One region of the Serratia proteamaculans genome, then DNA from elsewhere that is predicted to be linked to it. Evidence: predicted binding sites of a transcription regulator. Region 1 holds the regulator's gene; each other region holds the start of a gene.

Region 1 (2,272 bases):
AAAAACCTGGCGTAAAGCTGAGGGAAAGAGCAATCAGGCGCAGCGGGCTGCGCCTGTTTTACTTAAGGGGATCAGTTCAAAGCAGCGGTGAAGCTGAAAGCAATAATCACGGCCAGCGCACAGACGGTGGTGAACAGTGACATTTTCAGATCGGTATCCATTACAACTCCTTTTCAGATTGGGTTTCCCAAGGGTAAAAGGCACACAATTAATGCGTCAAACCATTTTCACACAGTTAGCCAATAAAATCTTGTTATCATTTCCCGGTTTATTATATCGATTACCTCTTCCCCTTTTGTTCAATATGGGACAAAATTCGCAGTTCACAACTGTGTACCGGCAAAATGCCCCTCCTGACCAAGCGCTGACGACTTCAACACACTAAAAACTCAGTTTTCGCTTCTTTGGAGAAGGATCTACGCAGGCAAACGATTAACATCACACTTACATGCTGCAACATGTGAGTTCAGGAGTCATTCTTTACATGGCAACGATTAAAGATGTGGCCAAACGCGCTGGCGTTTCCACCACCACCGTTTCGCACGTCATCAATAAGACTCGTTTCGTCGCCGAAGAGACAAAAACGGCCGTGGCTGCCGCGATTAAAGAGCTGCACTATTCACCCAGCGCCGTGGCGCGTAGCCTGAAGGTCAATCACACCAAATCGATTGGTTTGCTGGCGACCTCCAGCGAAGCCCCCTACTTTGCCGAAGTGATCGAGGCGGTGGAAAACAGTTGCTACAGCAAAGGCTATACGCTGATCCTGTGTAACTCGCACAACAATCTGGACAAACAGCGTGCCTATCTGGCGATGTTGGCACAAAAACGCGTCGATGGTCTGCTGGTCATGTGTTCGGAATACCCGGACCAATTGCTCGGCATGCTGGAAGACTATCGCAACATCCCAATGATGGTGATGGACTGGGGTACCGCGCGCGGTGATTTTACCGATACCATTATCGATAATGCCTTCGAAGGTGGCTATTTGGCCGGGCGTTATCTGATCGAGCGCGGCCACCGTGATATCGGCGCCATTCCGGGTCAGTTGGCGCGTAATACCGGTGGCGGCCGCCATCAGGGCTTTTTAAAGGCCATGGAAGAAGCCAATATCGAAGTTCGCGACGAATGGATTGTCCAGGGTGACTTTGAGCCAGAATCCGGCTACAAGGCCATGCACCAGATATTGTCGCAGAAGCATCGCCCGACCGCGGTATTCTGCGGTGGCGATATCATGGCGATGGGTGCGATCTGCGCCGCCGATGAACTTGGGCTGCGCGTACCGCAGGACATCTCGGTGATTGGCTACGATAACGTACGTAACGCCCGCTATTTCACCCCGGCGCTGACCACCATTCATCAACCGAAAGAGCGTTTGGGTGAGATGGCATTCACCATGTTGCTGGACCGTATCATCAGCAAGCGCGAAGAGTCGCAGGTGATTGAAGTGCATCCCAAGCTGGTTGAGCGCCGCTCGGTCGCTGACGGCCCTTTCATCGATTACCGCCGCTAGTCGTTAGCGCCGGAAGCCTCTGCGGTTTCCGGCGTCACTTCGCTTAACCATTCCTGATTCAAGGTTTCACTGTCCCCCAGGTAGTCCAACAGCCAGGCCATCGCCGGTGATGGCGTATTCTGCTGCCAGGTCAGGCAACAAGGGCTGGCCGGAAACGGCTGTTGCAACTGCAACGCCACCAGTTCCCCGCGCTGCACCAACGGCAATGCCTGATGCGCAGGCATCATGCCGACGCACAGGCCTGCACACAGGCAATCCAACGCCGAGGCCCAGTCCGGCGCCACCAACCGCCGTTGGTTGTCCAGCGTCCAGGTGACTCGTTTGGGCAGGTTGCGTGAGGTATCTTCCAGACACAGCGATGGGAAAGGCCGAAGCTGATCGTCGTTCAGCAGCCCTTCCAGCGCCGCCAGCGGATGCTGCGGGCTGACCACGCACAACCAGCGCATATCCCCCATATCGCGAAAAGCATACCCGCCGCCGACCGGCACTGCCCGCGTCGCCCCAATCGCCATATCGGCACGCCCATCCACCAGCGCATCCCACACACCGTTAAACACCTCCGGTTGCACCATCAGTTCAACGTCGGGGAAATGGCGGTAAAAATCCAGCACCAGTTGGCGACAGCGCTGAGGTTTAACAATGATGTCCACGGCAATTTTCAACTGGCCACGCCAGCCGTTAGCCACCTGCTGACACTGTCGACGGGTGTCGAGCATTTTTTTGATGACAATGCGCGCATCCTGAACAAACAACACGCCGGCC
Region 2 (2,272 bases), 1.6 Mb from region 1:
GCTGTACGAACTGCGGGCTGAGAATACGCATGTAGCCGGCCAGTACCACCAGATCGGGTTGGTATTGGTCGATGGCTTCCGCCAGTGCGACGTCAAACGCCGCACGGTCGGCAAAGGCCTTGGCATCCAGCGCATGGGCGGCAATGCCTGCCGCTTCTGCACGTTGCAGGCCATAAGCCTGTGCCCGGTTGCTGAATACCGCCACAATTTCGGCGGCAATTCGGCCCTGCTGGCAGGCGTCAATCAGCGCCTGGAGATTACTCCCCTGGCCGGAGACCAACACCACGATCTTTTTCATCAGTTGATGACCACTTGTTGTTCGTCAGAAGAAGCGGTCAGTTTACCGATCTTCCAGGCTTTTTCACCGGAGGCAGTCAACAATGCGATGGCGGATTCAACCAATTCTTCCGGCAGTGCGATCACCATGCCCACGCCACAGTTAAAGGTGCGGTACATTTCATGACGGCTGACATTACCGGTCTGCTGCAGCCAGGTGAAGACGGCCGGCCACTGCCAGCTGGATTCGTCGATCACCGCCTGCATACCTTCCGGCAGCACGCGCGGGATGTTTTCCCAGAAGCCGCCACCGGTCAGGTGAGCGATAGCATGGACGTCGATTTTCTCGATCAGCTCCAGCACGGATTTCACATAAATCTTGGTCGGTGCCAGCAGATGGTCAGCCAGCGTTTGGCCTTCCAGATCGGTGGTGGTTGGGTCGGTGTTGCTGACTTCCAGGATTTTGCGCACCAGCGAGTAGCCGTTGGAGTGCGGGCCGGAAGCGCCCAGGGCGATCAAGGCATCGCCGGACTGAACCTTGCTGCCGTCGATGATTTCGGATTTCTCGACCACCCCGACGCAGAAGCCGGCCACGTCGTAATCTTCACCATGGTACATGCCCGGCATTTCGGCGGTTTCACCCCCAACCAGCGCACAACCAGACTGCTTGCAGCCTTCGGCGATACCGGTAATCACGCTGGCCGCGGTGTCCACGTCCAGTTTGCCGGTCGCGAAGTAATCCAGGAAGAACAGCGGCTCGGCGCCCTGTACCACCAAATCGTTCACACACATTGCAACCAGATCGATGCCGATGGTGTCGTGTCGTTTCAGGTCCATCGCCAGACGCAGCTTGGTGCCTACGCCGTCGGTACCGGACACCAGAATCGGCTCGCGGTATTTCTGCGGCAACGCACACAGGGCGCCAAAACCGCCCAGACCACCCATCACTTCAGGGCGGCGGGTCTGTTTAACTACACCTTTGATGCGGTCTACCAATGCATTGCCAGCATCGATATCGACACCTGCGTCTTTATAGCTGAGAGAGGTTTTGTCGGTCACTGCGCGATCCCCACGACGGTTTGCGGTTTGAAAACTGTGCATCCGGCATTGATTCCGGACTAAGGCGCGGCAATTCTAACAGCGCAGGCAAACGTTTGCGAGTGGCTTGTGAACCAGCTCCGCTTTTTCGTCATCTATACTGTTATTCAATCTTTTGTTGATCCCGATCGGGCTATAGTGGGTGGCGCAGTCGGCAAAAGGAGGTATAATCCGGCGATTTTTTTGGCCGTCAACCACCTTAATAGGAGAAAAATGATGAAGATCGTTGAGGTGAAACACCCGCTGGTGAAACACAAGCTTGGCCTGATGCGTGAAAATGACATCAGCACCAAACGCTTCCGTGAGCTGGCTTCGGAAGTGGGTAGTTTGCTGACCTATGAAGCGACCGCCGATCTGGAAACAGAGAAAGTGACCATCGATGGCTGGTGTGGTCCGGTTGAAATAGACCAGATTAAAGGGAAAAAAATTACCGTTGTGCCTATCCTGCGTGCCGGTCTGGGCATGATGGAAGGGGTGCTGGAAAACGTCCCTAGCGCACGCATCAGCGTGGTTGGCGTTTACCGTGACGAAGAAACCCTGGAGCCGGTACCTTATTTCCAAAAGTTGGTTTCCAATATCGAAGAGCGTTTGGCCCTGGTTGTTGACCCGATGCTGGCGACCGGTGGCTCGATGATCGCCACTATCGATCTGCTGAAGAAAGCCGGCTGCAACAGCATCAAGGTGCTGGTACTGGTAGCGGCCCCAGAAGGTATCGCCGCGCTGGAGAAAGCACACCCGGACGTCGAGCTGTACACCGCTTCTATCGATCAATGCCTGAATGACAAGGGCTACATCGTGCCGGGCCTGGGTGATGCCGGCGATAAGATATTTGGTACCAAATAAAAATTGAAGCCGACGTGAGTCGGCTTTTTTTTGACCGGAAAATAATTAGAGGAAA
Region 3 (2,272 bases), 1.4 Mb from region 1:
GCTGATCCTCGACGTGGCGCATAACCCTCACGCGGCAGGCTATCTGGCCGGGCGTCTGGCGACTTTGCCGCGCAAGGGTGGCAAGGTGCGTGCGGTGGTAGGGATGTTGTCGGATAAAGACATCGCCGGCACCCTGGCCTGTTTGAGTGAGCAGGTCGATGAGTGGTATTGCGCACCGCTGGACGGGCCGCGCGGGGCCAGCGTTGAACTGTTGGCGCAATATTTGACGGAACCGCGGCAGTTTGCCGATGTCGAAACTGCCTGGCGTCAGGCTATGCAGGACGCAGATATTCAGGATATTGTGATCGTCTGTGGATCGTTCCACACCGTTGCACAGGTTATGGCGGCGTTAGACGAGATGCGGGGAGTGTGAGTGGCAAGTAAATTTCAAAACCGATTGGTCGGTACCGTTATTTTGGTCGCGCTGGGGGTGATTATCCTGCCAGGGCTGCTGGACGGTAAAAAGAAGCATTATGAGGACGAATTCGCCGCCATTCCATTGGTGCCAAAGGCCGGTGATGTGGAAGAAAACGACGTGCTGCCACCGGTAAGCCAACCGCTACCGGCACAGCCGCCGGAAGGGGCGGGCGCGTTGGTTGAGCAGCAGGCGGCCAATGAGGCCGCAGCGCAGCAGGCAGTTCGCCAGCCGACGCAGCAGCCGACGTTGGTTACGCCGCAGGTCGAAACCCGTCCACAGCCGACACTACAGCCGACGCCACAGCCAAAACCGAAACCGGTAGAGGTGAAGCCAAAACCGGTGCAGCAGCCGAAGCCGGTAGAAGTGAAGCCGGTGGTGAAACCTGAAACCCGGCCGGAGCCGAAACCTGAGCCAACGCCAGTACCCAAGCCTGAACCTGCACCTGTGCAGAAGCCGGCGGAAGAGAAAGCGCCGGCGGGGCAGGCTTATGTGGTGCAGCTCGGCGCGCTGAAGAACGCCGCCAAGGTCAATGAGGTGGTGGCATCGCTCAGGCTGTCCGGCTATCGCGCCTTTACCGTGCCGTCAACGCCGGTACAGGGGCAGATCACCCGGATTTATGTCGGTCCGGACGCCTCGAAACAGAAGCTGCAGTCTTCGCTGTCCGCGCTGAACTCGATCAGTGGTTTGAGCGGTCAGGTGAAGCCGTACGGCGTACGTTAAGATGAGGGGGCACAGCATGCTGTGCCCCTGAAACGATGGATGCCGATATAATCATTAAAAATAATGTGCCTTTCGTAGCTGAAATGGCCTATGTAGGCGCGGCGATTGGGAATTTTTTTATCGCCGTTTTTTATTTGTAACGTGGTAGGAAAACCCCTACGCAAACGTTTACGTTTTCTGTTAGAATTCGCCGCGAAATGGATGCAGGGGCGATTCATCATTGGAATAGTTCATGGTCTGGATTGATTACGTCATTATAGCGGTGATTGGATTTTCGGCTCTGGTGAGCCTGATCCGAGGGTTTGTTCGCGAAGCATTGTCACTTGTGACATGGGGATGTGCGTTTTTTGTTGCCAGCCATTTTTACTCTTACCTTGCAGTCTACTTCACTCGTTTTGAAGATGAACTGGTGCGAAACGGCATCGCGATTGCCATCTTGTTTATCGCGACCCTGATCGTAGGCGCTATTGTTAACTATGTGATTAGCTCACTGGTAGAGAAAACCGGGTTATCAGGCACCGACCGGGTGCTGGGCGTCTGTTTCGGCGCACTGCGCGGCGTGTTGATCGTTTCGGCGATACTGTTTTTCCTGGATACCTTTACCGGCTTTTCACAAAGTACCGACTGGAAACAGTCGCAGCTGATCCCCCAGTTCAGTTACATCATCAGGTGGTTCTTTGACTACCTGCAGAGCACGTCGAGTTTCTTGCCGACCCATTTACCGGGGCGGTAGCGCTGATGAGGAAAAGACAACATGTGCGGTATTGTCGGTATCGCCGGTTTTATGCCGGTAAACCAGTCGATTTATGATGCGTTGATGGTGCTTCAGCACCGTGGCCAGGATGCCGCAGGCATCGTCACCATAGATGCCCATAATGGGTTCCGTCTGCGTAAAGCCAACGGTCTGGTGAAGGATGTGTTTGAGGCACGCCATATGCAGCGCTTGCAGGGCAACATGGGTATTGGCCATGTGCGCTACCCGACGGCTGGCAGCTCCAGTGCCTCAGAGGCTCAACCTTTCTATGTCAACTCGCCGTTCGGCCTTACGCTGGCCCACAACGGTAACCTGACCAACGCCCATGAGCTGCGCCAAAAGCTGTTTGAAAGCGGCCGCCGCCATATCAACACCACCTC

The links. Region 1 encodes PurR, which represses purine synthesis genes. Its sites were predicted from a motif close to CANGCAAACGTTTGCNTG; they were not measured.
Region 2: a site for PurR is predicted at 1,420-1,437, ahead of purM (phosphoribosylformylglycinamidine cyclo-ligase). Genes of this name have one in related genera too.
Region 3: a site for PurR is predicted at 1,296-1,313, ahead of cvpA (colicin V production protein). Genes of this name have one in related genera too.

What each region holds. Positions count from the first base shown of each region.
Region 1 is NZ_OX461105.1:2,377,606-2,379,877, reverse strand. Features, by position in the region: gene sodB (superoxide dismutase [Fe]) at 1-15, shown strand, start outside; gene cydH (cytochrome bd-I oxidase subunit CydH) at 72-161, opposite strand; gene purR (HTH-type transcriptional repressor PurR) at 485-1,510, shown strand; gene punR (DNA-binding transcriptional activator PunR) at 1,507-2,272, opposite strand, start outside.
Region 2 is NZ_OX461105.1:3,985,207-3,987,478, reverse strand. Features, by position in the region: gene purN (phosphoribosylglycinamide formyltransferase) at 1-298, opposite strand, end outside; gene purM (phosphoribosylformylglycinamidine cyclo-ligase) at 298-1,335, opposite strand; gene upp (uracil phosphoribosyltransferase) at 1,591-2,217, shown strand.
Region 3 is NZ_OX461105.1:3,759,745-3,762,016, reverse strand. Features, by position in the region: gene folC (bifunctional tetrahydrofolate synthase/dihydrofolate synthase) at 1-373, shown strand, start outside; gene dedD (cell division protein DedD) at 374-1,138, shown strand; gene cvpA (colicin V production protein) at 1,371-1,871, shown strand; gene purF (amidophosphoribosyltransferase) at 1,893-2,272, shown strand, end outside.